DNA from 3 places in the Arthrobacter sp. 05T444 genome. Region 3 is predicted to be linked to each of the others. Evidence: predicted binding sites of a transcription regulator. Region 3 holds the regulator's gene; each other region holds the start of a gene.
What was found. The regulator HrcA, encoded in region 3, represses chaperone genes, less so after heat shock. The targets are predictions, from matches to a motif close to TTNGCACTCGNNNNNNNCGAGTGCNAA.
Positions count from the first base shown of each region.

Region 1 (9,856 bases), on a different contig from region 3:
CTTTCCGTCGGCCTTACGCCATCCCTTGCGCTTCCAGCCCGGCATCCATTTGGTCACCGAGTTGATGACGTACTGGCTGTCGCACAGGATCCGGAGGTCCTCCTGGGGAATGTGGGCCGTAGCGCGGAACAGGTCCAGCACAGCCATCAGCTCGCCCTGGTTGTTCGTTCCGTGCGGCCACCCTCCGGCGCGCCAGCAATCGTCGTTCACGTACCAGGCCCATCCGGCCGGGCCGGGATTTCCTAAAGCCGAACCGTCGGCCGCTGCTGTAATCGTCACGAATCCATCCTGCCAGACCCTGCCGACACTGAATTTCACGCACCGTTCGCGGGCTGCCGGGCCGTTGCGCCGTCAACGGCGTTAACGACAGCGGCGGCCCCACCCGAAGGTGGGGCCGCTGCTGCTCTTACGCGTTATTCAGCGATGGGAAGGCCGGGGGTTAGAAACCGCCCATGCCGCCCATGTCGTCGCCGCCGCCCATGGCCGGAGCGTTCTTCTCCGGCTTGTCGGCTACTACTGCCTCGGTGGTGAGGAACAGGCCGGCAATGGAAGCCGCGTTCTGCAGGGCAGAGCGGGTTACCTTGACCGGGTCGTTGATGCCGGCAGCCAGCAGGTCGACGTACTCGCCGGTTGCAGCGTTCAGGCCGTGGCCTGCGGGCAGGCCGCGGACCTTGTCGACCACAACGCCGGGCTCAAGGCCTGCGTTGAAGGCGATCTGCTTCAGCGGAGCGTCGATGGCAACGCGGACGATGTTCGCACCGGTTGCTTCGTCGCCGGTCAGGTTCAGGTTGGCGAATGCCTTGAGGCCTGCCTGGATGAGCGCAACGCCACCGCCGGCCACGATGCCCTCTTCAACAGCAGCCTTCGCGTTGCGGACGGCGTCCTCGATGCGGTGCTTGCGTTCCTTGAGCTCAACCTCGGTTGCGGCACCGGCCTTGATGACTGCAACGCCGCCGGCCAGCTTGGCCAGGCGCTCCTGCAGCTTCTCGCGGTCGTAGTCCGAATCGGAGTTTTCGATCTCGGCACGGATCTGGGAGACGCGTCCGGCGATCTGGTCGGCGTCGCCGGCACCTTCGACGATGGTGGTCTCGTCCTTGGTGACAACAACCTTGCGGGCGCGGCCCAGGAGCTCGAGGCCGGCGGTCTCCAGCTTCAGGCCGACTTCCTCGGCGATGACCTGGCCACCGGTGAGGATGGCGATGTCGGCGAGCTGCGCCTTGCGGCGGTCACCGAAGCCCGGAGCCTTGACGGCGACGGACTTGAACGTGCCGCGGATCTTGTTGACGATCAGCGTGGCCAGAGCCTCGCCCTCGATGTCTTCGGCGATGATCAGCAGCGGCTTGCTGGACTGCATGACCTTTTCGAGGACAGCAACCAGTTCCTTGACGTTGGAGATCTTGGAGTTGACGATCAGGATATAGGGGTCCTCCAGGACCGTTTCCTGGCGTTCGGTGTCCGTGACGAAGTACGCGGAGATGTAGCCCTTGTCGAAGCGCATGCCTTCGGTGAGCTCCAGCTCCAGGCCGAAGGTGTTGGACTCCTCGACGGTGATGACACCTTCCTTGCCGACCTTGTCCAGGGCCTCGGCAATGAGAGCACCGATTTCGTCGTCACCGGCGGAGATGGAGGCCGTAGCGGCGATCTCTTCCTTGGTTTCGATTTCCTTGGCGTTGTCCAGCAGTTCGCGGGTTACCGCTTCAACTGCCTTCTCGATGCCGCGCTTGAGGGACAGCGGGTCAGCGCCGGCCGCGACGTTGCGCAGGCCTTCCTTGACCAGTGCCTGTGCCAGCACGGTAGCCGTGGTGGTGCCGTCGCCAGCGACGTCATCCGTCTTCTTGGCAACTTCCTTGACCAGCTCGGCGCCGATCTTCTCGTAAGGGTCGTCCAGCTCGATCTCCTTGGCGATGGAAACACCATCGTTGGTGATCGTGGGGGCGCCCCACTTCTTTTCGAGGACGACGTTGCGTCCACGCGGGCCGAGGGTGACCTTGACGGCGTCGGCGAGGATGTTCAGACCCCGCTCAAGACCGCGGCGTGCCTCTTCATCAAATGCAATGATCTTGGCCATAACGGCAGTAGTCCTTTCGGGACAGTCGTTAAGAATGAACCTCGCTGCGGTGCCCGCGACGGACGATCTTTCCTGCAGGCCTCTGTATGCCGGCAGTACGGATCTCACCCCAACCAGGTGTTTCTTTCGCTCCATGCACGGCCGCCGGCCTCGCTGACGGCCTAAACCGGGCGATGCCTTAGCAGTCGATACGCAGGAGTGCTAATCAATAATTAGCACTCCCCCGGGGAGAGTGCAAGCAGTAGGCGCGAAATTCCGGGAGCTTGCGTGCCCGCTTCGCTCCCAGCGATTAATCAGCGGTCCGGCTGGCCGTTTCACTCCCGGTGAGTTTCGCCTTGTTGTCAGCGCCGTAGGTGAACACCATGTAGTTGGCCACTGTGACCTCGCCGTCCGCATCGAACCGGACCGGCCCCGACTCGCCGTCGTAGTCAACCGCGGTTCCGGCTTTGACAGCGGCGAGGCAATCCTTGTACGTCCTGCATGCGGACGGCTTGCCGGCGGGTTGTGTTGCCGCGCCGGAGGCGCCTCCCGAGACGGAGATCAGCTTCGCGGCCACCGATGCACCGGCGTCGTCATCGGCGGCGGCAGCGGCAAGGGCCGCAAGGTTCACCGCGTCGTAGGTTTCCGCGGCGTAGGTCATGTCCTTGAGGCCTGCGTCCACCGCCACGAGTTCACCCTGCAGGTGCGCGGAGGGGAAGACTCCGGGGACGATCCCGTGGGCCCCGTCCAGCGCCTTGGAGGCAAGGTCCGAACCGTACTGCTTGAAGGCGCCGTCGGCCAGGACCAGCTTCTTTCCTGACAGCCCGGCATTGTTGAGTTCGGCAATGGCGCCCTGTGCATCTTCACGGGCAACCACGACGACGGCGTCCGGGGCGGCATCGCGGGCAGCCGCTGCCGCTTTCTGGGAGTCGCCCGGTTTGAAGCCAGCCACTGTCACAGGATCCAGCCCTGCGCTCTTCGCGGCTGCCGCCACGGCCGCCGACACTTCCGTGCCATAGGCGCCGTCCTCGTGGACCACAGCGATGCTCTTGGCGCCGCCGTCCTTGGCCAGCTTCACCAGCACGGCTGCCTGCGCAATGTCGGCGGCCGCGGTACGGAAGTAGTATCCGCCGCTCTTGTAGGTGTTCAGCTGCCAGGCAGTGTTGGCGGGTGAAATGAGCGCCACCTTTGCCTTGGACAGCACGTCGATGGCGGCCGGAGCGTGGCTCGAATCGGTGGGGCCGATCACCACGTCCGCTTTCGCGTCCACGAGTTCCCGCGCCTGGGCGGCGGTGTCAGCGCTGACTTTTTCCGGCAGCAGCTCCACGGGCTTGCCCTTGTGGCCGCCGGCGGCGTTGATCTCTTGGATGGCGAGTTTGGCGGCCGCCAGCTGTGCACCGTTCAGGAACGCCTGACCGCCGGTGTTGTCCAGGATCAGCCCGATCCGCAAGGTGCCGTCGCCGCTGGCCTCGACAGATGCTGTCCGGGCATTTCCGGCTGATCCGGAGCACGCACTCAGCGCCACAACGGCTGCAGCACCCCAGGCGGCGGCGCGGGCGGATGGCCAGCTGCCGGTCCGCCGTCGGGCTGTCACGGGGGCAAGGCTGCGGGCGGCGGGGAACACCACTATGCGGGCCGGACGCTTTCCGCCTGGGGGCCTTTTTCGCCTTCGCCGACCTCAAGTTCAACGCGCTGGCCCTCATCGAGCGCGCGGTAGCCATCACCCTGAATGGCAGACCAGTGCACGAAGACGTCATCGCCCGAGCCGTCAACTGTAATGAAGCCGTAGCCCTTTTCGGCGTTGAACCACTTCACGGTTCCCAATGCCATGATCTCCACACTTTCAGATTGCTTCCGTAAGGCCCACCTCAGCGTGTGCCGTGAATTACGCTTCGAAGCCTGAAATCACTCTATCCACTGGGGCCCGCCAGGAGGCAGACATACAGCCGGAACCGGAGGCAATAGTTATTCAGGCGTAACTCAAATCGTCACTGGAATCCGGGGCCGAGCACCACGGCAACGGGGGTCTGGAACTCTGCACTTTCCACGAACGTCGTGATGTTCAGCAGGGCCCCGATGGCCTCGGCGCTGGCCTTGTGCGCCGCATCTGAGTAGAAGATGACCGACTGCTGCTGGGGCGCGCCCTGCCAGTTGGCCACCTGGCCCAGGGCCCAGCCGTCGGCCTGGACCGTGGCGCCCACCCGGCCCGCGAGTCCGGACGTCAGCGTGCCGTTGTAGACCGAAACGGGGAGGGTTTTGTCCACAGTTGACCCGAGAGCCTGGGCCGCTGCAGGAGCTGTGGCAGAGGGCGATGATGACGGGGTGGCGGAGGGCGAAGCGGCGTTCGAGGCGCCGGACGCCTTCACCGCCGTGGACGGCTTGGCTGAGGAAGTCGCTGACGGCGTCGACGACGGGGCGCCTGCGGCGTTGGCTGACGACGGGCTAGCAGCGGCCTGGAACCCAAGTTGCGGCAGCAGGAGGAACGCGACCAGGCCGACGGCAAGGGCGCCGATCCCCACGCTCAGGATGGGCCACAAACGCGGGCGGGACGGCGCCGAAACGGCACGGTGTACGCCCTGCCGGGAAGAGGCTTCAGGGACCCTGTCGAATTCGTCCCGAGCATAATTGGTCATGGTAAAGCGACGTCCTTGTTGGTCTTCTGCCGGCGGTTCGGCACTAACGATTACGCGTCAGACCCCAGGCGGCGTGCAGTGCGGGCCCGCTGACGTGACGTACGTAGTCTACGCAATCTCTTCACCAGCATGGGGTCGTGGGCCAGCCCAGTCTCAGTATCGATCAGTGCATTGAGGATCTGGTAGTAGTGCGTCGCTGAGAGGTCGAACAGTTCGCGGATGGCCTGTTCCTTGGCGCCGGCGTACTTCCACCACTGCCGTTCCAGCGCCAGCATCTGCTGCTCACGCTCACTCAGCGGCGAGTCCCGTAACTGGAAGTCATCCAGCAGCGAGCCGCGCCGCGGTCCGGTGTTCTGCGCCTGGTCCGCCTGCGGGTTCGGCGCCGCATGCTGTTCTGCGAGATGGTCCTGCAACGGCTCCGCCACTGCATCCTCCTTCGCTGAATCCGGTAAAAGTCCACCACCCATGTTACGGACGAATAACAGCGTTGTCATTTACGCCGTGTGACGTGGGTGGCGCAGAGGGCGGCTGCTGGGAGAATGGGTGCTGTGACTGAACCTGAACCCTTGTTTGAGCTGGGGGCAGCCGAGACGGAGACCCTTGGCTTCGCCGAGATGGCCGGGATGCCCCTGATTGAACTTATGGCTCCTGACTGGGCCGGGGCGCTGGCCGCGGTGGAGGGTGAGCTGAGGTCGGTGCTGTCCTTCCTGGCCGGTGAGGTGGCGGCGGGGCATGCGGTGCTGCCGACGCCGTCGAACGTCCTCAGGGCTTTCCGCCAGCCTCTGGCGGATGTGCGGGTGCTGATTGTGGGCCAGGATCCGTACCCCACGCCGGGCCACGCAGTGGGCCTGGCCTTCTCCGTGGACGGCCGGACACGGCCCATCCCCCGCAGCCTGGCGAACATCTACAAGGAACTTGAATCCGACCTGGGGCTTCCGGCAAGGGTCCACGGCGACCTCGGTGCGTGGGCCGGCCAGGGCGTGCTGCTGCTCAACAGGGTCCTGAGCGTGCGCGGGGGCGCCGCCGGCTCACACCGCGGAAAAGGCTGGGAATCCATCACGACGGCGGCGGTCACCGCCGTGCTTGCGCGTCGGACGGCTGATGGCGGCAGGCTCCCGCTGGTAGCGGTGCTTTGGGGAAAGGACGCCGAAGGCGTGCGCCCCCTGCTCGGCGACACCCCGGTGGTGGCCAGCGTCCACCCCAGCCCGTTGTCTGCATCCCGCGGGTTTTTCGGCTCCAGGCCCTTCAGCCGGGCCAATGAATTATTGCAGGAGCAGGGCGACGGCGGAGTTGACTGGGAACTGCCCGTTCTGTGACGCCCCGATGCAGCCGGGCAGGCTACTTAGCCTACGCTTACTTTCATGACTTCTGTTCCAGCCGCGACGTCCGCCACGCGGAAATCCCGCCCCCAGATCAACCTGACCGTCATCAGGCGCGAGCAGCTTTCCGCGCACATGGTGCGGATTGTGGCGGGCGGCGACGGGTTCGCGGATTATGTGAACAACGGCTTCGTGGACAGGTACGTCAAGATTGCCTTCCCGCAGCCGGGCGTGGAATATCCGCAGCCGCTGGATCTGTGGGCCGTCCGCGAAACGATGCCGCGGGAGCAGTGGCCACACACCCGGACCTACACGGTCCGGTGGGTGGACGAGGCTGCACGTGAGCTGGCCATCGACTTCGTCATCCACGGTGACGAAGGGCTGGCAGGTCCCTGGGCCGCTTCCGCCCAGTCCGGCGACAGCATCATCTTCACCGGCCCGGGAGGCGGCTACAACCCGGATCCCGCGGCCGACTGGCATCTGCTGGCCGGCGACGAGGCGGCTCTGCCCGCGGTGGCCGCCGTCATCGAATCCCTGCCGTCGGACGCCCGCGGGCTCGCGTTCCTGGAGGTGGAGTCCGACGCCGACATCCAGGCGATTGCCGCCCCCGCGGCCCTCCAGCTGGTCTGGCTTCCACGCGAAGGCGTCCCCGCCGGGGGCAGCGAACTGCTGGTCAACGCCGTGCGGAATGCCCAGTGGCCCGACGGCCGGGTGGATGTCTTTGCGCACGGCGAACGGGGCTACATGAAGGGCCTGCGAGAGGTGCTGTTCCGGGAACGCGGGCTGGAGCGCAGCCAGGTGTCTCTGTCCGGCTACTGGGCCAAGGGCCGGGTGGAGGACGACTTCCAGGCCGAGAAAAAGCTGCCGATCGGGAAGATCTAGCGGCGCTAGCGGCGCCGTGCCCGCCGTCGTTCGTTGCTCGCCAGGCTCCGGGTCAGCGGCCTGGCCAAGGTGTCGCCGAGCACAATCCCGCCGGCAACGCCGAGCACAATCGCCCCGGCGTTGAGCATGCCGCCGGCACCGAGCAGGATCTCCGATTCCTCAATCGTCAGCACATACATCGAGCGGAAGATGGTGAGCCCGGGCAGGAGAATCAGTGCCGCCGGAACGGCGACCACCAGCTGGGGTGCGCCCATTTTCAGCGCCACCACGCGGGCCAGCAGCCCAATGACCACGGCTGCCAGCGCCGGGGCAAAACGGGGACCAATGCCGATGGCTTCTCCCCAGATAAGGACAAGGTGGCCCACCACGCCCACGGCCGCCGTCGGGAGCAGCAGCTTCCAGGCCGTCTGCTCCGTGATGCCGATGGCCACGACGGCAATCGCCACCAAGACGACCTGTACCCACAACACATACGCGGGAGGGAACGTCTCGGTCACATTGATGGTCTCCATGCCGGTCATGTCACCGACCACAAACGCGACGGCAATCCCGGCAACAAGCGCGCCGAAAGTCAGCATGGTGGACAGGAACCGGCCGGCCGCCGTGACGGGGAAGCCATTGATCGCATCCTGGACCGAAGACACGAGGCGCCCGGTGGGCAGCAACAGCAGGATGCCGCCCACCACCACGATGGCCGGCGCGATCTGGATCCCTGCCAAGGGGCCGAACCGCCACAGGAGCAGCGCGACAAAGGTGACCACGAAGGAACAGGCGGCCGTGATGAAGAAGTCAGGCACCCGCCACCGGCCCAGCTGCCGTGCCAGCAGGCTGATCAGCAGGTTCGAGCCGAAGGCAATGGCGGACGCTCCCGGTCCGCCGCCCAGCACCCCGACGAAAACCGCGGAAAAGACGCCGAACGCCACCGTGACCATCCAGCGGGGAAAAGGCTTGGGGCTGCGGATGATCTCGTCGAGCCGGCGGATAGCCTCGTCCCTGCCGACGCCGCCGGCCACGATGTCAGTCACCAGCTGGTGGACCTTGGCCAGCCCCGCGTAGTTGTTGGTCCACGAGCGGACCACCCGCAGAAGGGCGATGGGCGTCTGTTCCTTGGGCGCGTAGTTGATGGCCACCGACTGGTTGGTGATGTCCACTTCGATGTTCTTCAGGCCCAGCGCCGCAGTGACCGCGATGATGCTGGTCTCCACTTCGAGGGCACCGGCCCCATACCGGAACATTGATTCGGCCAGGTGCAGGGCGAAGTCCATGGTCTTCCGGGCCGAGGTGTCAACGCCGCTGACCTGGATCATCGGGTTGGCGTAGGGGCTCCCGGCGAGCCGGTCCACGATGCTCAGCGGCGCCGTCGGCGGGTTTTCCCCCTGGACCAGCCGGCGGAGCATGCGCTTGGCCGCCGCATTCTGGTGCAGCTGGGAAGGCGAGAGCGGTTCCGTCTTGGGCAGTCCGTCGGTATGCGGCCTGTTGGCTCCGCGGGGTTGTTTGGTCATTCCGGCCTCCCTCCGTGCAGTGCCGCTGATCTGGGCATAATTGGCTGTCTTAGTAAAATTGCTGTCCGGTCCGGCGGGTATACACCTGCCGCGCCACCCGCTCGCCCGCGGCCATCCACGCCCTGTATTTCAGTGGGCTGATGACCTGGTCGTAGCAGCCCACGAAGTCGGTGACGGTCTTGCTGAAGCTGGTCTTGAACAGGCCGAGTCCGTGGAACGGGTTGGACTTGTCCTTGAGCTTGTCACTCGGCGGGGTGCCACAGAAGTCGTATTCCGTGCAGCCAAGTTCCTTGACCTGATTGATCGCTGTCCACTGCACCAGGTGCGAATCGCCGTACTGGCTGCGTTTCTGGAGGGAGCCGCCGTCCTTGTAGGTGCCCTTGCGGCCGTAGTTGATCACGAAGGCGCCCACTGAGGGCGCGCCGTTCTCGTAGACGAACAGGAGCCTGCCCTGGCCGCGCTTGATGAAATTGGTCCAGAACTGGCTGTAGTACTCGTACTCCCGGACCCGGACCTGGGACTTCGCCTCGACCGTCGTGGTCATCAGCCCGTACATGGCGCGGAAATTCTCCTCGGTGGGCTCCACGTTCCGCACCTCGACGCCCTCACGCAGGGCGCGGCGTACCGCGTTGCGGCCACGTGAGTGCAGGTTCCGGAGCAGCTGGTTCTCTTCGGGGGAAATATCCAGGAGCGCGGTGGAGTCGTTGGGCTGCAGGTTGTGGGTCTTGACCAGCCCCGCCCCTTCGATGGCCTGACGGGCTGAGTCGGTGAGCACGATGTCCGGTTCGATCTTGATGGCGAAAACGCCGAGCCGCGCCCTCTTGACGAAGTCCGCGTTGGCCCTGGCGATACCGGAAATATCCTCGACGTCGGCCACGTCGGGCCCCTTGATGAGGTACCAGAGTTTACCCAGCACCGGAAAGGTCTTTTCCAGGACCAGGTTGTAGCTCGTGTAGTCGGCTGTTTCGTAGACGAGGTGGAGGGGTTTCCAGCCGAAGTGCTGTTTGACGTCGGCGAAGGCCTCCGACTGCAGCAGGTTTCCGCCGTTCGGATTCGCGGTGACGTGGGAATCCCAGTTGGCGACCTCCTCGGAGGAGGCAAAGCGGGCAGTGAATTCTCGCAAGTGTGCCGTGTCCAATCTTCGCGTACGTGTCTGCAGCTGGTGCCCGGTGAGGCAGCCTCAAGTCTATCCGCCGTGTCTGGCTGCGGGCTTGATACACCCGGGCGCCGCCCTGCTCAGAGCCGTATTTGCGCCGTGTCCGTGAGCAACATCGCATTGCTGTCCGGGCGTGGCCCATTCGGACTGGCAATGAAGCGGTCGGCGTCTTCCAGCTGCGTGAGCGGCATTCCGGACAACGCTGAAATCTGCCGCACGGGCACCTGGAAGGTCCGGAAGGGCCCAAGGGGCGGGGGCTCGTCCGCCAGCAGCCGTTCCGTGATGGCCCGGGCCAGCTCCTCCTTTCCCAGCAGGGG
Region 1 covers NZ_JBFTKK010000016.1:81,539-91,394, forward strand. The annotation lists gene AC1DD3_RS15740 (RNase H family protein) at 1-279, opposite strand, end outside; gene groL (chaperonin GroEL) at 440-2,068, opposite strand; gene AC1DD3_RS15750 (ABC transporter substrate-binding protein) at 2,358-3,641, opposite strand; gene AC1DD3_RS15755 (cold-shock protein) at 3,674-3,877, opposite strand; gene AC1DD3_RS15760 (LytR C-terminal domain-containing protein) at 4,036-4,680, opposite strand; gene AC1DD3_RS15765 (DUF3263 domain-containing protein) at 4,731-5,105, opposite strand; gene AC1DD3_RS15770 (uracil-DNA glycosylase) at 5,220-5,996, shown strand; gene AC1DD3_RS15775 (siderophore-interacting protein) at 6,042-6,881, shown strand; gene AC1DD3_RS15780 (threonine/serine exporter family protein) at 6,887-8,383, opposite strand; gene AC1DD3_RS15785 (lipid II:glycine glycyltransferase FemX) at 8,433-9,506, opposite strand; gene AC1DD3_RS15790 (DNA/RNA non-specific endonuclease) at 9,620-9,856, opposite strand, start outside.
Region 1: groL (chaperonin GroEL) is a predicted target of HrcA. The motif match lies at 2,247-2,273, and genes of this name have one in related genera.

Region 2 (9,856 bases), on a different contig from region 3:
CGAAGCGGCTGCCCGACGGCACGGCGGCACGGCTGCGGCGCCAGGCCCTGCGGTCACAACGCTAGGCACGATCCGATCGTCAGCCTGCGTCGAGGGCAGCGTTCACGAGCTTGGCCAGTTCGGGTGCGGACGCGGCAGTGACCGCCCCGACGGGACCGGTTTTCGCCACCGTGGCAGCCAGGGTTCCCTTGATTCCGGTGACGGTGACCAAGGCCTGTTTCTGTCCCTTGGGAAGGGTCTGGATGGTCAGAGCGCTGGTGGACTTATCGGCCTTCACAGCCGCCTCAAGCGGCTTCATGTCACTGGTGATTTTCTGCCCCTTCAATTCGATCGTGAACTTGGAGCACTCTTGGAGCGCCACCGCGCTCTTCTCAAACTGCGTCGTCATCACCGCAGGGTCCTTGACAGCGAAAACGGTCACGACCGTTGCCGTTTTGGCCTTCGCTGCCAGGCTTGCGCCTGCCGCGTAGGTGCTGCCGTCGGGTACCTGGCTGTTGTTGTCGGCCAGCACGCCGCAAGCCTTTGGGGTGATGACCGCGGTTTTGAGCAGTTCCCGGGCTGCTATCAGCCCCTGATCGATTTGCGCTGCCGGGACAACAGTCAGGGGCTGCCCCTGAGCATCCTTGAGCCCGGCGACGATTGAGGTGAGTTCGTCGTTGGTGTAGGCCTTGGCCGCCGGAGTCAGGGCCGGGCCTGACGAGGACGTGTTCGCGGGCGGTGCGGAGGTGCCTGCCTGGTTGGAGCCGCCGCAGCCACTCAGGCTTATCGCGGCTGCCATGACGAGCGCGGATGTGGTGATCGATTCCTCAATTCGCCCCGGCCGGCGCGATTGATCAGAGCCTACAACTCCGGGCAAGACTGCACTGGGGCTGGGTTCTCCTGAACCGTGACTGTGAAGCTTCCGTCCGAGCGCGTCCCCAGGTCGGCGAAAGGGGGTTGTCGATGGTGCAATGTTCGCCATCGACAAGGGCCGGCCCAGCTGCTGCTGGACCGGCCCTTTCTTGGCACTACCGCGGTGAGCGGGACCGCTGTTCGCGGGGCTGCAGCCTAGTGGCTGTGGCCTGCGTGCTGGTCTTCGTCGGCCGGCTTCTCCACCACCAGGGTCTCGGTGGTGAGAACCAGCGCGGCAATGGAAGCCGCGTTGCGCAGGGCTGCACGGGTGACCTTGACGGGGTCGATGACGCCCGCCGCGATCAGGTCCTCGTACTCGCCGGACTTGGCGTTGAAGCCGTTGTTGTTCTCCAGCTCGGCAACCTTGGCCGTGACGACGTATCCGTCGAAACCGGCGTTCTGGGCAATCCAGCGCAGCGGCTGGACCAGTGCGCGGCGGACGATGCCCACAGCTGCAGCTGCGTCGCCCTGGAGGGCCGTAACAGACGGGTCCTCATCGAGTGCCTTCAGTGCGTGGATGAGAGCCGAACCGCCGCCCGCCACGATGCCTTCTTCGAGGGCAGCGCGGGTGGAGGACACTGCGTCCTCGATGCGGTGCTTCTTCTCCTTCAGCTCGACCTCGGTGGCTGCGCCGACCTTGATCACGCCGATGCCGCCGGAAAGCTTGGCCAGGCGTTCCTGGAGCTTTTCCCGGTCCCAGTCGGAGTCGGTGCGGGTCAGCTCGGCGCGCAGCTGGGCAACGCGTGCTGCAACATCCTCGGCGCAGCCGGCACCGTCAACGATGGTGGTGTTGTCCTTGGTGACCGTGATGCGCCGGGCGGTACCCAGCACCTCGAGGCCGACGGAATCCAGGCTCAGGCCCAGTTCCTGGGAGACAACCTGCGCACCGGTGAGCGTGGCGATGTCCTGCAGCATGGCCTTGCGGCGGTCACCGAAGCCCGGTGCCTTGACGGCAACGACGTTCAGGGTGCCGCGGATGCGGTTGACGATCAGCGTGGAGAGGGCCTCGCCGTCGATGTCCTCAGCAATGATGAACAGCGGCTTGGAGCTCTCCAGCGCCTTTTCCAGCAGCGGCAGGAATTCCTGGACGGCGGAGATCTTGCCCTGGTTGATGAGGACGAGGGCGTCCTCGAGGACGGCTTCCTGGCGTTCAGCGTCGGTGACGAAGTACGGGGACAGGTAGCCCTTGTCGAACTGCATGCCCTCGGTGAGGACCAGCTCGGTCTGCGTGGTGGAGGACTCCTCGATGGTGATCACACCATCCTTGCCGACCTTGCCGAATGCCTCGGCCAGGAGCTCGCCGATCTCGTCGCTCTGGGCGGAGATGGCTGCCACGCTGGCAACCTGGGTGCCTTCAACAGGACGGGCGTTCTCGAGGAGGCGTGCGGCAACGGCTTCAACCGCGACCTCGATGCCGCGCTTGATCTGGCCCGGCGCGGCGCCGGCAGCAACGTTGCGCAGGCCTTCCTTGACCAGGGCCTGTGCCAGCACGGTGGCGGTGGTGGTTCCGTCGCCGGCGACGTCGTTGGTCTTGGTGGCTACTTCCTTGGCCAGCTGCGCGCCAAGGTTTTCGTACGGGTCATCCAGCTCGATTTCCCGGGCGATGGTCACGCCGTCATTGGTGATCGTGGGGGCGCCCCACTTCTTGTCCAGCACGACGTTGCGGCCGCGGGGACCAAGCGTCACCTTGACCGTGTTGGCGAGCTTGTCGATGCCGGCTTCAAGCGACCGGCGGGCAGCGTCGTTAAACGCAAGCTGCTTTGCCATGGTTTTGTCCTTTCAAGACAGAAACCCCGTGCTGCCGATCGGTCAGACCAGATCAGCGGCACGGGGATTCAAAGAGTTACTTTACGACGATCGCCAGAACGTCGCGGGCAGACAGCACGAGGTACTCTTCGCCGCCGGTCTTGACTTCAGTTCCGCCGTACTTGGAGTAGATAACGACGTCGCCGATGGCTACGTCGACCGGAACGCGGTTGCCGTTGTCGTCAAAGCGGCCGGGGCCTACTGCAACAACTTCGCCTTCCTGCGGCTTTTCCTGTGCGGAGTCCGGGATGACCAGGCCGGAAGCCGTGGTCTGCTCGGCTTCGAGCGGGCGGACAACAATACGATCCTCAAGAGGCTTAATAGAGACCGACACTCGGACCTCTCCTTTTCGTCAGCAAATTCATGGACAGTAAAACTGTTGCGCCTTGGCGGCAGACCGTCGTCGCGGTGCCGGCAGCAGCCAGGCTGGCAGTTCTTCATGTGTTAGCACCCTCCTAGGGAGAGTGCTAATGACGACTCTATGTAAGTGGTTAGCACTCGGTCAAGGTGAGTGCCAGAATTTCGTCCGCGGTGAACAGCCGGTGCGCTGCCGTCAGCGGTCGGTGAGGGCGTCGAACCCTACGTCTTCGCCGCCGTCGTCGTCGCCGTCCGGCGCGTTCTTGCGCTGGCGGACGAGAATGACGGCGGAGGCGGCGGCCGTGAGCGCCGAGACGATGAGGATGACAACGCCGCCGATGCGGACCCCCGAGTACAGCTCCCGGATCTGGCGCGCCTCGTCGGTCGCGTCGTTGATGTCCTTGCCGCCCACCGAATAGACGGTGGCGTTGAAGGAGTCCAGCAGGAAGATGATCACCAGGAGCACGAGGCAGACGACGGCGACGGCGGCGCCGGCGATCAGCGCGGTGCGCGCGTACCGGGCCAGATGCGAAAACCGGGCCAGGCCGGTGCGGCTGCGGTCAGGCTGATCGGGGCTGGGCGTTGCGCTTGGTTCCATTCAGACCACCCTATCGGCAAGCGGCCGGCGGGCACTCCACTAGGCTTGATTGCATGTCTGACGCACCGCAGGACCAGATCGCACAGCTCCTCACCGAAGAAGGATGGCAGCTGCTGGCCTCGCTGGGTCCGTACCGCGAGGACCAGTCCTTTGCGCTCAACTCAAGCCTCCGCAAGGCGGGGCACTCCCCCGACCTCGTGTCCGCAGTACTCACCCAGTCCCGGCTGCGGACCAGGGCGGAAGGAAAGTTTGGCGAGTTCGCCCGCCAGATGCTGTTCACGCAGGCGGGCCTCGAGCAGGCCACCCGGCTCAACGTGGCGGCCAGGCATGCCCAGCGCTTCGCCCAGGCGGGCGTGCGGCACGTTGCCGATCTCGGCTGCGGCCTGGGCGCGGATTCCATGGCGCTGGCGTCGCTGGACATCGCCGTGACTGCCGTGGAGGTCGATGAGACCACCGCCGCGTGCGCCACCATCAACCTCATCCCGTTTCCGCACGCCACGGTGGTGCATTCGGACGCGACGTCGGTTTCCCTCGGTGACGCGGACGGCGTCTGGCTGGATCCGGCGCGGCGCACTACATCCACATCCGGGACTAAGAGGATCTGGGACCCTGAGGCCTTTTCGCCTCCGCTGTCCTTCGTCGAGTCGCTCGCCGCATCAGGGCTCGCAGTGGGTGTCAAGATGGGCCCCGGCATGCCGCACGACTCCGTGCCGGCCGGCTGCGAGGCGCAGTGGGTCTCGGTGGGCGGCGACGTCACCGAGGTCTCGCTCTGGTTCAATGCGGTGGCCCGGGCCGGGGTGCGGCGGGCGGCGCTGCTGCTCGGACCGCAGGGGGCGGCGGAACTCACCAGCGCGGAGGATTTCGGCGGCGGCCCGGCGGCTCCTGTGGGGCCCGTGGAGGGCTATCTCTACGAACCTGACGGCGCCGTGATCCGCGCCGGCCTCGTGGCGGACCTGGCCCTGCAGCTGGGCGGACACCTCGTGGATGAACATATTGCCTACATTTGTGCCCCGGCTCTGGTGGACACCCCCTTCGCCCGCGCCTACAAAGTCCTGGAGGTCATGCCGTACAGCGTGAAGGGACTCAAAGCCTGGGTGAAGCAGAACGGCATCGGCGTGCTGGACATCAAGAAGCGCGGCACGTCCGTCACTCCGGAGGAGCTCCGGAAGCAGCTCCTCCCGGCGGGGAAGGGCAGCGGGAAAAAAGCAGGAAAAAAGACGGCCACCCTGGTCCTCACCAGGATCGGTGAGGACCGAGTGACCGTCTCCGTGGAGCCGGTCCAGCCGGGCTAAGCCCTTCCAGGGCCCTACCAAGCGTTCGCTACTGCGCGCGCACGAACGCTTCGGCGTCCCGCACCTGCTCGTCGGTGGGGCGGATGCCGGTATACAGCACGAACTGTTCCAGCGCCTGGACGGTGGCCACTTCCGCGCCGGTGATGACCTGTTTGCCGGCCGCCCGCGCCGCCTTGATAAGAGGCGTCTCTGCCGGCAGGGCCACGACATCGAACACCACCTTGGCGGCCTCGACGGCTTCGACGGGGAAGGACAGCGAGCCGGCCTCAGGGCCACCGGCCATGCCGACCGGCGTGACGTTGATGACCAGGTCCGCCGTGGCGCCGCCGAGCTCGGCGCTCCACTGGAATCCGTAGAGACCGGCGAGCGCCCGGCCGGCGGTCTCGTTCCGGGCGATGATGGTGACGTCCTTGAAGCCGGCGTCCCGCAGTGCCGCCGCGGTGGCCTTGGCCATTCCGCCGGCGCCCTTGAGCAGCACCGAGGATTCCGCGGGCACCGCGTTGCGTTCCAGCAGCTGCTCGATCGCGGTGTAGTCGGTGTTGTAGGCGGTGAGGCGGCCGCCGTCGTTGACGATGGTGTTCACCGAATCGATGGCCTTGGCTGACGGGTCCATGGCGTCGACGAGGGCGATCACGTCTTCCTTGTACGGCATGGAGACGGCGCAGCCCCGGATGCCGAGGCCGCGGACGCCCGCGATCGCCTGGGCCAGGTCGGTGGGCGCGAACGCTTTGTAGATCCAGTTCAGTCCGAGCTGGTCGTACAGGTAGTTATGGAAGCGGGTCCCGTTGTTGCTCGGCCGGGCCGAGAGCGAGATGCACAGGGTCATGTCTTTATTCAGAATCGGCACCCCTCCATTAAACGGGCATGCTGCCGGCTGCCACCCCCGGCAGGCCGGACGGCTCGCGGAATCTCTGGTTTGTGACGCTCGGCGGCACTTTCGAGACGGCGGGCGTCAGGGACAGCCGGAACCCTGGCGGTAAGGTCCGACGGCGGCCGGCAGCTTGCCGGGGGCCGTCGCCTTGCCGGCCAGCACCGCCAGCAGGGCCCGGAAGGCGCCGGGCGTCCGGCCGTACAGTGCCACTTTGGTGGGTGCGGAAGACCCGGCCAGCGGCCACGGCGCGTCGAGTGCCACGGCGATGTCTCCGCCCGCAGGAACGCCGCCGTATCCGATCAGGGTGACCAGCGGTCCTGCACCCAGCGCGATGCCCGCGTCCCTGGCAGCAGCGGCAAAGAGCGCCCTGTCCGGAGCCGTCCCGCCCGTCACCCGCAGCCGGCCAGGAACCAGCGGACCCCGGCATTGCCCCGCGAGGACCGTGACGGCCCGGGCGGACACTCTTGCCGACACGCTCCCGGCGCTGCCCGGAAGAGCGTTGAGCTGCGCTGGCTTCGTCCGTCCGCGCCAGATCATCATGGTGACCACGCGGCGGACCGCTTCGTCCAGGCGTGCTGCCGACAGCTTGCCGGCAGCAACAGCAGTGACGATCGCCGCGTGGGCCGCATTGACGTCGGCGGGCATCAGCAGCAGGTCAGCGCCTGCGGCGAGTGCAGCCGGGGCCGCCGAGCCGCGCGGGTACCGCGCGCTCACGGCCCCCATGTTCAGGGCGTCCGTGACGGCCACTCCCTTGAACCCCATGGCCCGCAGCGCCGCATAACTGGCCGGCGAGAGCGACGACGGGACGCCCGGTTCGAGGGCCGGCACAGCAATGTGTCCGGCCATGATCATTGGGGACCCGGCGGCCACGGCCGACTGGAAGGGCTTCCAGTCCCTGGCCTTCAGCTGCGCGACCGTGGCCTTCTGGACGGGCAGGTCCTTGTGTGAGTCCACCGTCACGGAACCGTGCCCCGGAAAATGCTTGACAGCGGACAGCACGCCGGCTGCCAGCATGCCGCGCGAGAACCCGACGCTCAGGTTTCCTGCGGCACGGGGATCGGCGGACATGGAGCGGGCGCCGATGGTGGGGTCAGCCGGGCCGATGGTGACATCGGCGTCCGGCGCGAAGTCAACAGTGAAACCGAGCGTTGCGAGTTCCGCCGCTAGCCCCTTGCCTGCTTCAGTTGCCAGCGGCACGCTGCCGGCTGCGCCGTAGCTCATGGGGGATGGCCAGCCGGTGAGCGGGGCACCCAGCCGGGCCACCAATCCCCCTTCCTGGTCCACGCCGATCAGTCCGGGCCACGTCCGGCCGCCGGATCGGGAAGCGGCGCCCAGCCGCCCGGTGGCGGCCGTCATGCTCCTGACGTCGACGAGTCCGTCGGCCGCCCGGGGCACATTGTCGCCCATGATCATGGAGCCTGACAGGTGAAGCCTTTCAACCGTGGCGGCCTGTGCCTCGTGGTTGAGGCCGGTATAGAACGGCAGGAGCACCTGCCCGGCCTTCTCACTCAGCGTCATGCTGGCCACAGCCGCAGCAGCCGCCGCCTCGTCGCGCTGCTGCGGTCCCCAGCCCAGCGGCGCCGTTCCCTTGCCGGGCGCCCTCGGCGGGGTTGCCGCGGGCGGCGGTGCCGCCGTCGTCGGCTGTTGTCCTGAACCGGACGATGCGGGCGAACCGGAACCGAGTGGACTCGGCACCGGTGCCGCGTCGGACGACGACGGCGGCGTCGGCTGCGGCGTGCAGGCCACCGCCCCGAGCAGCAACGCGAGGGCGGCCGCGGTCAGGACGGGTTTGTTTTTGGCGGGGTTGGCGGAAGCAGTCATGTGAAGACTCTCACGCGCTCTCTGTAGCCAAGCCATCATCTTGATGCTACCCCTGCACTAGACTTGGAAGACCGTTCCCCTGCCAACCGTTCTGCCAGAAACGGCCAGCAAACGGGACTGCAGACAGCGAGAGGAATACATGAAGATTGATTTCGCTTCATCCAGGCAATCAACTCTTGGTGTGGAATGGGAGCTCGCACTCGTTGATGCGCAGACCGGCGAACTTGCCTCCGTGGCAAACGAGGTGCTGCGTGGAGTCTCTGCCAGGCACCCCGAGCTGAACGAAGACGACGAACACCCGCACATCAAGCAGGAACTGCTGCTGAACACGGTGGAGCTTGTCACCGGGATCTGCGAGACTGCCGCGGAAGCCAAGGAGGACCTGAGCCGGTCCCTTGCCGCCGTCCGCGAAGTCACGGATCCCATGGGCGTAGAGGTCTTCTCCGCCGGCAGCCACCCGTTCAGCCCACCCCAGCTGCAGCCGGTCACGGACAAAGCCAGGTACGCCAAACTGATCGACCGCACCCAGTGGTGGGGCCGGCAAATGGTGATCTACGGCGTCCACGTCCATGTGGGGCTGGACCGGCGGGACAAGGTGCTCCCTGTGCTGGACGGCCTGGTCAACTACTTCCCGCATTTCCAGTCGCTGTCCGCCTCCAGCCCGTTCTGGGGCGGCGAGGACACCGGCTATGCGTCCCAGCGCGCCCTCATGTTCCAGCAGTTGCCGACCGCCGGACTGCCCTTCCAGTTCCCCAGCTGGGAAGAATACGAGTCCTACGTTCAGGACATGTTCACCACCGGCGTGATCGACGCGCTCTCGGAGATCCGCTGGGACATCCGGCCCGTGCCCAACCTGGGCACCGTCGAGATGCGCATCTGCGACGGACTGGCCACGCTGGAGGAAGTGGGAGCCGTCGCCGCCCTGACGCAATGCCTGGTCCACGAGTTCTCCACCACCCTGGACAACGGCGGGACCATACCTACTATGCCGCCGTGGCATGTGCAGGAAAACAAATGGCGCGCCGCCCGGTACGGGATGGAAGCCATCATCATCCTGGACGCCCAGGGCAACGAGCAGCTCGTCACCGAGCACCTGCTCGACACCCTCAACCGCCTCGAACCCATCGCCGCGAAGCTGGGCTGCCCAGACGAACTGGCCGACGTCGAGAAGATCATCAGCCGCGGTGCCGGCTACCAGCGCCAGCGCCGGGTTGCGGCCGAAAGCGGCGGTAACCTGCAGGCTGTGGTGCTGGACCTGGTAAAGCAGATGCGGAACGGCCCCACCGCGTAGGACCACTTGGAGCTTTTCGTGTCCGGCCTGGACGGGCCTAGGCGGCAGCCGTCCCGGCCAGTTCCATTGCCGGCGCGGACACGGTGGTCACCGGCATCGAGGAATCCGGGGCGAAGGCGATGCCGCTCGGCTCGCTGCCTGCCATGACCAACTGGGCTCCCAGGGCGGCCACCATCGCCCCGTTGTCCGTGCAAAGATCCAGCGGCGGAACATGCAGCCTGATGCCGGCGGCGGAGCAGCGCTGCTCAGTGAGCTGGCGCAGCCGCGAGTTGGCCGCCACGCCGCCGCCCAGCAGGACGTTGGTGATGCCGTGCTCCCGGCACGCGAGGACCGCCTTGGACGTGATGACGTCCACCACGGCTTCCTGGAAGGCCGCTGCTATGTCCGCCACGGGGACCGTCTCACCCTTGGCTTCGAACTGCTCCACGCAGCGGGCCACCGCGGTCTTCAGGCCGCTGAAGGACCAGTCGTAGCGGTGCCGGCCGGGCTCCTCGGCTGTACCCATGTATTTGGGTTGCGTGAGTCCCCGCGGGAAGCGGATGGCCTTGGCGTTTCCCTCGCGGGCGAGCCGGTCGATGGCGGGACCGCCGGGATAGCCCAGGCCCAGGATCCGCGCCACTTTGTCGTAGGCCTCGCCGGCGGCGTCGTCGATGGTGGAGCCGAGCAGTTCAACGTCGTCGGTGATACTGCGGATCCGCAGGATTTCCGTGTGGCCGCCGGACACCAGCAGGGCACCCAGGTTCTCGGGGAGCGACGGCGCGTTGCCTGGACCGCCCGCGGTTCCGGACTGTGAGTCCAAGAGACCAACGCCCACATGGGCCACGAGGTGGTTGATGGCGTACAGCGGCTTGCCCGTGGCCACCGCCAGGGCCTTCGCCGCACACACCCCAACCATCAGAGCGCCGGCCAGCCCGGGGCCGGCCGTGACG
Region 2 covers NZ_JBFTKK010000001.1:13,596-23,451, reverse strand. The annotation lists gene AC1DD3_RS00115 (DUF389 domain-containing protein) at 1-65, shown strand, start outside; gene AC1DD3_RS00110 (hypothetical protein) at 80-778, opposite strand; gene groL (chaperonin GroEL) at 1,048-2,658, opposite strand; gene groES (co-chaperone GroES) at 2,735-3,031, opposite strand; gene AC1DD3_RS00095 (hypothetical protein) at 3,251-3,652, opposite strand; gene AC1DD3_RS00090 (THUMP-like domain-containing protein) at 3,706-4,944, shown strand; gene AC1DD3_RS00085 (shikimate 5-dehydrogenase) at 4,973-5,791, opposite strand; gene AC1DD3_RS00080 (glycoside hydrolase family 3 protein) at 5,897-7,636, opposite strand; gene AC1DD3_RS00075 (glutamate--cysteine ligase) at 7,776-8,927, shown strand; gene tsaD (tRNA (adenosine(37)-N6)-threonylcarbamoyltransferase complex transferase subunit TsaD) at 8,965-9,856, opposite strand, start outside.
Region 2: groES (co-chaperone GroES) is a predicted target of HrcA. The motif match lies at 3,189-3,215, and genes of this name have one in related genera.

Region 3 (9,856 bases):
GGCCGCGGCGGCGGATGCTTCAGGAGTCTTCGGCCTGACGGTCAACCTGGCCCCGGGAAACTACGAGATCCGCGTCTCGCAGATCGATCGCAGGCAGGCAGACGACGAACTCAACGTGGACACCCGGGGCTTCGCGGTCCGCTGACAGCTGCTGCCGGACAGCGCCTGCTGCCGGATCGCGTGTACTACCTGACCGCCGCTACCAGCGGCCCAAAACATCACTTGCGATGACGACGCCGGCCGGCCCGGCCGTGGATGACCGCAGCACGTGCGGTCCCAGGAGAGCGGTCACGGCGCCGGCGCTGCACAGTTTGGTGACTTCGCGCGGGCTGATGCCCCCTTCGGGCCCTACGATCAGGAGTATCTCCTGAGGGCCATCCGCCGGCAGGCCGGCCGCACGCCAGGCCTCCAGCACCCCGCGCAGTGGCTTCACCGCATCTTCGTGGAGGATCACAGCAAGGGCGGCTTCGGCCACATGCGCGGCCAGTCCCTGGGTGTCGACGGCGGCACGCACCTCCGGGATCCAGGCCCGCCGTGCCTGCTTGGCGGCGGCGGACACGGCGGACTGCCACTTGGCGTGGGCCTTGGCCGCCCGCTCGGCCTTCCACCTCACGATCGAACGTTCCGACTGCCACGGGACGACTGCGTCGATGCCAAGCTCCGTGGACGTCTCGATCGCCAGTTCGTCACGGTCGCCCTTGGCAAGGGCCTGGACCAGCACCAGGCGAACGCCGGGCCGGTCTTCAATCGTGACGGAAGAACACTCCACGGTCAGTTCTCCCGGCGCTACTCGCTCCACTGTCCCGGTGAGGCGCCGGCCGGCACCGTCGGCGATGTCGACCGCCTCCCCCACGGCCAGCCGTTTGACTGTCACGGCGTGCCGCGCTTCCGCTCCGTCCAGCACGAACAGCGAGCCGGGATGGGCGCCGTCGAGCGTTCCGGCGGCGGTGAAAAATACGGGGTTGCTCACCGCTACAGGTTACCGAGGCGGTCCCGCAGCTTCGCGAAGACGCCGCCGCTGGCGGCGAGCTTGCCCTCGGAGAACTGCTCGCCGCGGAGCTTGGCCAGCTGACGCATCAGGTCTTCCTGGGCCGGATCGAGCTTGGATGGCGTCTCGACCTGCAGGTGCACCTTGAGGTCGCCGCGGCCGTAGCCCCGGAGGTGCGTGACCCCGAGGCCGCGGAGGGTGATGATCTCGCCGGACTGGGTACCCGCCTTGACGTCGATTTCCTGCTTTCCGTCGAAGGTGTCCAGGCTCATCTCTGTGCCCAGGGCCGCAGCCGTCATGGGGATGTTGAACGTGGCGTGGAGGTCGTCGCCGTCGCGGACGTAGGTGGGGTCGTTGTTGACCCGGATTTCCACGTAGAGGTCGCCGGAAGGACCGCCGGCCGGGCCGGCTTCGCCCTGCCCGGAAAGCTGGATGCGCGTGCCGGTGGCGACGCCCGCAGGAACCTTGATGGTCAGCGACCGGCGGCTGCGGATGCGGCCCTGGCCGTTGCACTCGTTGCAAGGGTCCTTGATGACGGTGCCAAAGCCTTCGCAGGAACCACAGGGGGCCGTCGTCATGACCTGGCCGAGGATGGAGCGCACTGCGCGCTGGACCTGGCCGCTGCCGCCGCAGATGTCGCAGCGTTCAGGGTGTGTGCCTTCGCGGCAGCAGGAACCCTCGCAGGTGGGGCAGGTGACGGCAGTGTCGACTTCCAGCTTCTTGTTGGCGCCGAAGACTGCGTCACGCAGGTCGATCCGAACGCTGATGAGGGCGTCCTGTCCCCTGCGCACCCGGGAAGCCGGGCCCGAGGTTCCGCCGGCTCCGAAGAAGGTGTCGAATATATCCTGGAACGCGAAGCCCTGGCCGGCGTAATTGCCGCCGCCGAAGCCGTTGTCCGTGCCATTCTCGTTGCCCGTGGTGTCATAGACCCTGCGCTTCTGCGGGTCGGACAGCACTTCGTAGGCGTGGGTGACGGCCTTGAACCGTTCCGAGGCGTCCTCCCCCGGGTTGACGTCCGGGTGCAGGGTGCGGGCCAGCTTGCGGTAGGCCTTTTTGATCTCTTCTCCGGTGGCTTCCGGGGAGACTCCAAGAACGTCGTAGTGGCTGCTCAAAGTTCGTATCTCTTCCTGGTTGTGTTGCCTGGGGTGCGGGGTTCACTGGGCCGTGGGGTCACGGTCCGAGAATCCTCGAAAGGTAGCGGGCCACCGCACGGACGGCGGCCATGGTGGTGGGATAGTCCATCCGGGTGGGCCCAAGGATGCCGATCTTCGCGGTGGCGTCCGGTCCGTAGCCGGTGGCAACCACCGACGCCTCCGCGAGTCCGTCGTAAGGGTTCTCCCTGCCGATGCTCACGGCCACTCCGCGGGGGTCCTGCGCCATGTCGCTGAGGAGGCGCAGCATGACCACCTGCTCCTCGAGGGCCTCGAGAACGGGTCCGATGCTGAGCGGGAAGTCCACGTTGGACCTGGCCAGGTTCGCGGTGCCGGCCATGACCATCCGGTCTTCCCTGCTGCTGTGCGCGAGCCCTTCCAGGGCCTTGCTCAGGGCGACGGCGGCCGGACGCTCCGCCGGAGCGCAGCCCGCCACGACAGCGGCGAGGTGGTGCGGCAGCATGGTCAGTGCTGTGCCTGCGACGCCCGTGAGGAACCGGGTCCGCAGCGCGGTCAGCGTGTCGTCGCCGAGTTCCTGGCCGACGTCGATGACCCGCTGCTCGACCTTCCCGGAGTCGGCGATCAGCACGATGAGGACCTTCCGGGGGGCGAGCTGCACAAATTCAATGTGCCGCACCACGGCGCGGCTCAGGTGCGGGTACTGCACGACGGCGACCTGGTTGGTCAGTTGCGCGAGGAGCCTTACCGTCCGGTCCAGGACGTCGTCGAGGTCGTCGGCCCCCTCCAGCAGTGACTGGATGGCCCGGCGCTCGGCCTGAGACAGAGGTTTGACGGCCGAAATCTGGTCCACGAAGAGCCGGTAGCCCTTGTCGGTGGGAATCCTGCCGGCGCTGGTGTGCGGAGCGGTGATGAGCCCCTCGTCTTCGAGCGCCGCCATGTCATTGCGGATGGTGGCGCTTGAGACCCCAAGATGGTGGCGCTCGACGAGGGCTTTCGATCCCACGGGCTCCCGGGAATGGACATAGTCCTCGACAATGGCGCGCAGCACCTCGAGCTTGCGTGGCTCGCTCACAGTCCACCTCCGATCGACCGTTACTGGGCAGGGGCAGGGGGCGCCCGACAAACCCATCGTTAGCACTCGACATGCCTAAGTGCTAACAAGTCTAATATGAGACCGCCCGTTGTTAGCATTGGTACCGCTCCGGGCGAAATTCCGGGCAGATTCCGCCGGAGGCCGGTTCCAGGCCCGTGGCGGCAACTTCCTAGTGCAAAGCGGTGTGAACTATGCATTACCAGACCTGGGGCCCGCAGGACATTGCAGCGCCCGCCAAGAACGATTTGCCGGAGGTCCCGGTCGAGCGCGGAATGGTGCTGGAAGACGTCCAGTCCGGCTGGGTCGGGGCGGTGACGCGAGTGGAGAAGTCCGGCGGCATGCACGTCGTGGCGCTCGAGGACCGCCGCGGCAAGTCACGGTCCTTCAGGCTCGGGTTCGGGTTCCTGCTGGAGGGCAGGCCCATCCGGCTAATGCCGCCGGCACCGGCGGCCAAACGCGCAGGTTCCGCCACGGCCGCCCGCACGGCTTCGGGTTCGGTCCGGGTGGAGGGCCAGCGTGCCCAGGTTGCCAAGGCCAGCCGCATCTGGGTGGAAGGCAAGCACGACGCCGAACTGGTGGAAAAAGTCTGGGGCGACGACCTCCGGGTGGAGGGAATCGTCGTCGAGCCCCTGCACGGCATCGACGACCTGGCCGGCGCGGTTGCCGCGTTCCGCCCAGGTCCCGGGCGGAGGCTGGGGGTCCTTGTGGACCACCTCGTCTCGGATTCCAAGGAGTCCAGGATCGCAGAAGCCGTCATGGCCTCGCCCGGTGCGGCCGGGAACGTGCTCATTGTGGGCCACCCGTACGTGGATGTCTGGCAGGCCATCAGGCCGTCCGTCCTGGGCATCGCGCAGTGGCCGGTGGTCCCCAGGGGCACCGACTGGAAGACCGGGATCCTCACGGCCTTCGGCTGGCCGCACTCCACGAAGGAAGACATCGGCCTGGGCTGGCAAAAGCTCCTCGGTGCGGTCCGGACCTACGCCGATCTGGAACCGGCCCTGCTGGGCCGGGTGGAAGAGGTCATCGACTTCCTTACGGTGCCCTAGGGACCTGCCGGGACCGCCGATTTCGACGCCCGGCCCCATCCAAAGACCGTTTATTACCCGGCCGCGATCTCTTCGACAGCCTGGGCTAGAGCCTTCATGGATTCAGGACCACCATGCCCCTCGCCCTCGACGATGACGAGATGGCTGCCTTTCCAGCGCTGGTGAAGCTTCCAGGCGGTGATGACAGGGCCGCTGATGTCCCGGCGACCATGAATGAGGTAGCCGGGAATTCCGTCGAGCTCATGAACCCGCCGCATGATTTCCTGCCCTTCAGCCAGGAATCCGTCGTTGGACCAATAGTGGGTGACCAGCAGCGCGAACGTCATGCGCTCGCGCTCGTCGTCGAACATGGGGCCAGGCTGCCAGTACGGGTCCAGGGAAATGTGCGTGGACTCCCAGCGCTCCCAGGCCAAGGCGGCGGACCGGGCATCGTCGCGGTCCACACCGGCCAGCCGGCGGGCGTAGGCATCCACTACACGTTCGCCCGGGTTTGCCTTGGCGGCATGTGCGAAGTCCTCCCAGGCTTCGGGGAAGATACGTCCGACGCCGTCGGTGATCCACCCCACCTCGTCGCGGCTTGTCGCTGTGACCGCCACCAATCCGATGCCAAGTACCCGATCAGGATGCCTGAGCGCGTAGGCGAGAGCGAGCGTGCTGCCCCACGAGACGCCGGTGACAATCCACTTCTGGATTCCGAGGTGCCCGCGCACCGCTTCGATGTCGTCGAGCAGGGCCTGCGTGGTGTTCTGGGACAGGCGGCCGAGGTCGTCCTGGACTGTCGGAAGGCTTTTTCCGCACCCGCGCTGGTCCAAACCTATGGTCCAAAACCGGGCCGGGTCGTGTCGCTTCCGGTAGCCCCCTTTGCCAAGGGAGCCGCCTGGGCCTCCGTGCAGGTACAGGACCGGCACACCTTTGGGATCCCCTGTGCCTTCCCAGTAGATCTTCGCGTGGGGTACGTCCACCCAGCCGTTAGTTGTCTCCGCGCCCTCATCGATCACCCGCTCAACGATATGGGAACATTGGCGCTTGTCACGGTCGGCAGGCCATCGCAGCGAACCCTGAACGATGCCGGCCCAAGGCGCCAGCTCCGGCGTATCATGGGTCGCGGAACGGAAGGTAAGCGGGGCCGGTTAGCATGACCAACGATCACGAACGCAACGAAGCGCCGGCGGGAAACGTTGCTCTCGTGACCGGTGCAAGCCGGGGAGTCGGCCGGGGCATCGCACGTGGCCTTCTGGCAGCAGGGTTCCGCGTTTACGGCACTGGCCGCTCGATCGACCAGGCGGACCTGCCGCTGGAGATACGCCGCCTGCAATGCGATCATCTCAACGACGACGAGACTGCACGTGTGTTTGAAGCGATCCGGTCCGAGTGCGGATGCCTCGATCTCCTCGTCAACTGCGCCTGGGGCGGCTACGAGAACATGGTCGAAGGGGGCGCCTTCACGTGGGCTGCGCCGTTCTGGGATCAACCGCCGCATCGCTGGACCGGCATGATGGACGCCGGTGTGCGCGCGGCATTTGTATGTTCGTCGCACGCGGCGCGCCTAATGACGCCGCGGCACCGCGGCTTGATCATCAACATCAGCTTCTGGTCTGCGCAGCGTCACCTCGGCAACACGATCTACGGCATCGCAAAAGCAGCGACGGACAAGATGACGTCCGACATGGCCGTCGAGCTGAAACCGTTCGCTATTCCGGTAATCTCGCTCTATCCCGGCTTGGTTCGAACCGAGTCGGTCCTGGCAGCGGCGGAAAGTGGTGCGTTCGATCTCTCGACCAGCGAAAGTCCTGAGTTCATCGGCCGCGTGATCAATGCGCTGTTCCACGACCCGAAGCTGATCGCGCGGACCGGCCAGGTGCTTGTCGCCGCCGCGGTTGCGAAGGATTTCGGCGTACTGGACATCGACGGAAATTCACCGCCTGCGCTGACACTTGCGGACCTCCATGACGTTCAATAGTTTCCACGCCCCGACGCTCCAAACGCCGCAGTCCCGGCGACCGCCCGCATGAACTACATGGCCCGGCGCTGAGCCGCGGCGGTACATTGTGTGCATGGGACCTCGTGCTTCAGGCCGTCGAGATTTACTCGCTGATCGGCTCTTGGGTGTCGCGGAGTTCAGCCACGCGCACTGGTTCTTCGGCAATCTCTATGAGGCCCTCGTTAAAGTCCCGCACCGGGTCGCGGCCTCGGAAGCAAGCCGTGAACTCCCTCGGTCGCCCTTTGGATCGGGAAGCCCCGGCCGCTACTACGTGCCGATCGCCCCGATCAACGCCCCTGTGGCCATTGCTGCCCTCGTTGCAGGGTGGAATCATTCCAACAGCAGGGTCTGGCTGGTAGTGGCTGCCGCCAGCTCCACGGCCGGTGCGGCCGCTACCGCGTATCTGCTTCGGTTCATCAACCCCGACCTGTTCTTCAGTCCACAACCGCTCAGCCAGCTGCGCCGCAAACCGTTGTTGAGGCGGTGGTACAGGGTCCACGCCCTCAGGCTCACGGCCAGCGCCGTTTCCCTGGCAGCTATCCACCAGGCCCGGACAATTCAACTCAGAAGCCGCATTGGCTGACTGAGCCATCGTCGCCAATCGTCGGGCTGATCAACTTTCGGGACTTCTGTGCCGCCAATCTTAGCGACCCCTCTGGGAATGGAGGCCGGCCGGTTCTGCCCGCCTGCGCAAATGCGTAGCCGCAGGGGCAGAAAGTCAGGTAGAGATTACGCGTGCCCTGCAGACGCATGAGGCGTTGACTGTTAAGAGGGCGGAAGCAATGTTGAAGCCCTTCGGGCTCAGGCCGCCGGCGTCAGGATGGTTTCCGGGCAGGTTCGTCCGGAGCGAGACGGGCCGGCGGCGTGAGTGCCCCAAGTCGCCTACACCCTACTCCACCAATTAGCTAGACTGGCGGCATGACGCCGCAGGAACTCGCTAACCTGGCCCATCTGCGCCGGGCCCGCGACCTGATCGATCGCGAGTACGCCCGGCCCCTTGACGTGCCCACCATGGCCGCCGGCGCCCTCATGTCGCCGGCGCACTTCTCCCGCCAGTTCAAGGCCGCCTACAGCGAGACCCCGTACAACTACCTCATGACGCGGCGGATTGAGCGGGCCATGGCCCTGCTGCGCGCCGGGATGAGCGTGACCGATGCCTGCATGGAGGTCGGTTGCACCTCGCTGGGTTCCTTCAGCTCACGCTTCACCGAGATCGTGGGCATGACACCCAGCGCATACCGGGCCCGCGAACACCATGCAGTGAAGGCTATGCCGTCGTGCATCGCCAGGCAGCACACACGGCCCGATCGCAAGCCGAGCAGGATTGAAGAAGCGTCCCCGCGACCCCTGCAATAGCGTGTGAGATATGAACATTTCACTTCAGTACTCACACATCACAGTCAACGACCTCGACGAATCGCTCGCGTTCTACCGTGACGTTCTAGGCCTGGACGTGCGCAACGACGTCGGCTCCGACGGACACCGCTGGGTCACTCTCGGCAGCGCTGCCCAGCCCGATCTGGAGCTCGTGCTGTCCGTCCCGCACGCCGGCCGCTCCCGGGACGACGGCGACGCGTACCAGCAGCTGCTCACCAAGGGCGTCCTGCCCAACATCGTCTTCCGCACGGACGATCTCGACGCCACGTTCGAGGCGGTCCGGGCCGCCGGCGCGGAGGTCCTCCAGGAACCCATCGTCCAGCCATGGGGCCCGCGCGACTGTGCCTTCCGCGACCCTTCCGGCAATATGATTCGCTTCAACCAGGCCTGAATCGGGCGGGCGCGCCCCGCCCTCTCACCGCTCTGAATGCCGCTGAAGTAGTACGACGACGGGACGTCACCGTGGGCTTGAATTCGCCGGGTGCCCAGGGTGGCGTTCCGTCGCCATGACCACCTACCGTCGTGCTGCACCTTGTAAGACAGGATGATGATGCCGCTCTTGAGGACCTCCGGCAATGAATAATCTGCGCAGCTCACGATTCCGAGCTGCCACGCGCGAGCGGCCGGTCACCGCCGTCGTCTGCTGACGTCAGGTCCGCCGAATCCTCCGGTTCCCAGCGCAGCAGGTCTCCAGGCTGGCAGCCGAGCGTCTCACACAGTGCGGCGAGCGTCGTAAAGCGCACCGCTTTGGCTCGACCGTTCTTGAGCACCGCCAGGTTGGCGGGCGTGATTCCGACGCGGTCCGCGAGGGTGCCCACGGACATCTTACGTTTGGCCAGCATCACGTCGATGTCGACGACGATCGGCATCAGATCACCTCGTCCAGCTCTGTCCGCAGGTGATGCGCCTCGGCTTCGCGGGTGACCGCTTGGTCGAGCAGCGCCCGAAGCACGAGGACGATCAACGCCATCCCGGCGATCATCACGGACGCTCCGCAGATCAGGAGGACGACGCCGGGCGGAACGGCTTCACCCGGCGCGAGGATGACGGCAAGTCCGAACATGAGCAGGGAGGCGGCCGCGACTGCACCGAACACGACGTCCACGTACCGGAACGCGGCATGGGAAAACACCGTTCCCCGACCCACCATCGTCAGCAAGCGCCACACGCACAGCAGAGTGACCTGGATGGTCATGATACCCAGAACCGCTATGACGAGGAGCGGTACGCGCACACCGGCTGCCTCCGGGCCGAGTTCCTCCAGGTCGACGGCCAGTAGCGGCACCATTACGACCTGCACGAACAGCGGGCCGGCGAGCACCATCGCTAGCACCATGCGAAGCGTAAGGATGGTCAGCTTTCCCACAATGTCTCCTATTACATCGAACAACAGTGAGATTCTCTCGATAAACGGTAGGTCAAGCAAGTGAATCCCCCGCCCGAGCCGGGTCCGGCTGCAGGTCGAATCGACTGCTTCTGGCGAAACTTCGTGACGGAGCCGCGAAGCGGGGCCCTATCCGGTGATGTCGCTTCCATGCAAGCATGAGGGCACTGAAAGTGCAGAGTGAGGGGACTCGATGAAATCCAACGAACTGTTGCTGGACGCCTTCGTCCGGATCCGTGACACCGTCGCCGCCACTCTTGAAGGGGTCGACGACGAGTCCCTGGTCCGTCGGCCCGGAGGCGCCGGAAACTCGATCGCGTGGTTGATCTGGCACCTCAGCCGGGTGGAGGACGCGCAGGTCTCCTCCCCAGCCGGCCTGGAACAAGTCTGGACCTCGCAGGGGTTTGCCGCCCGGTTCGGCCTGCCGCTGCCCGAACGTGACACCGGCTACGGCCATTCGACCGGCCAGGTCGATGCGGTGCAGGCGACGCCGGAGCTGTTGCTCGAGTACCACGAGGCCGTTCACCGGCAGACCGCGGAGTTCCTAAGAAGTCTCGGCGACGAGGATCTCGACCGCATCGTTGACAGGCGCTGGGACCCGCCCGTCACTCTTGGTGTGCGGCTGGTCAGCACGATTGCCGATTGCCTCCAGCACGTGGGGCAGGCCGCCTACGCCAAAGGGTTGAACGCCGCTCACGGCTAGAGGAACAGTCGCGCTTGGCTTGGCCTGGCGACGGCCCTGCTGGGCGGTCGTCCATTCCGCGCCGGACCCAGTATTCTTGGAAAGGCGCCTTTGCGCTGCCGCCGTCCGGTGCCACCGGCCGGCCACAAACCTGAACCACCGGCAATATCGCACCAACGCAAGTTTAAGGAAG
Region 3 covers NZ_JBFTKK010000006.1:19,937-29,792, forward strand. The annotation lists gene AC1DD3_RS07520 (GerMN domain-containing protein) at 1-145, shown strand, start outside; gene AC1DD3_RS07525 (16S rRNA (uracil(1498)-N(3))-methyltransferase) at 200-970, opposite strand; gene dnaJ (molecular chaperone DnaJ) at 973-2,100, opposite strand; gene hrcA (heat-inducible transcriptional repressor HrcA) at 2,159-3,172, opposite strand; gene AC1DD3_RS07540 (DUF3097 domain-containing protein) at 3,385-4,239, shown strand; gene AC1DD3_RS07545 (alpha/beta fold hydrolase) at 4,293-5,237, opposite strand; gene AC1DD3_RS07550 (SDR family NAD(P)-dependent oxidoreductase) at 5,375-6,199, shown strand; gene AC1DD3_RS07555 (hypothetical protein) at 6,294-6,803, shown strand; gene AC1DD3_RS07560 (helix-turn-helix transcriptional regulator) at 7,139-7,576, shown strand; gene AC1DD3_RS07565 (VOC family protein) at 7,587-7,988, shown strand; gene AC1DD3_RS07570 (helix-turn-helix domain-containing protein) at 8,191-8,466, opposite strand; gene AC1DD3_RS07575 (DUF2975 domain-containing protein) at 8,466-8,963, opposite strand; gene AC1DD3_RS07580 (mycothiol transferase) at 9,175-9,684, shown strand.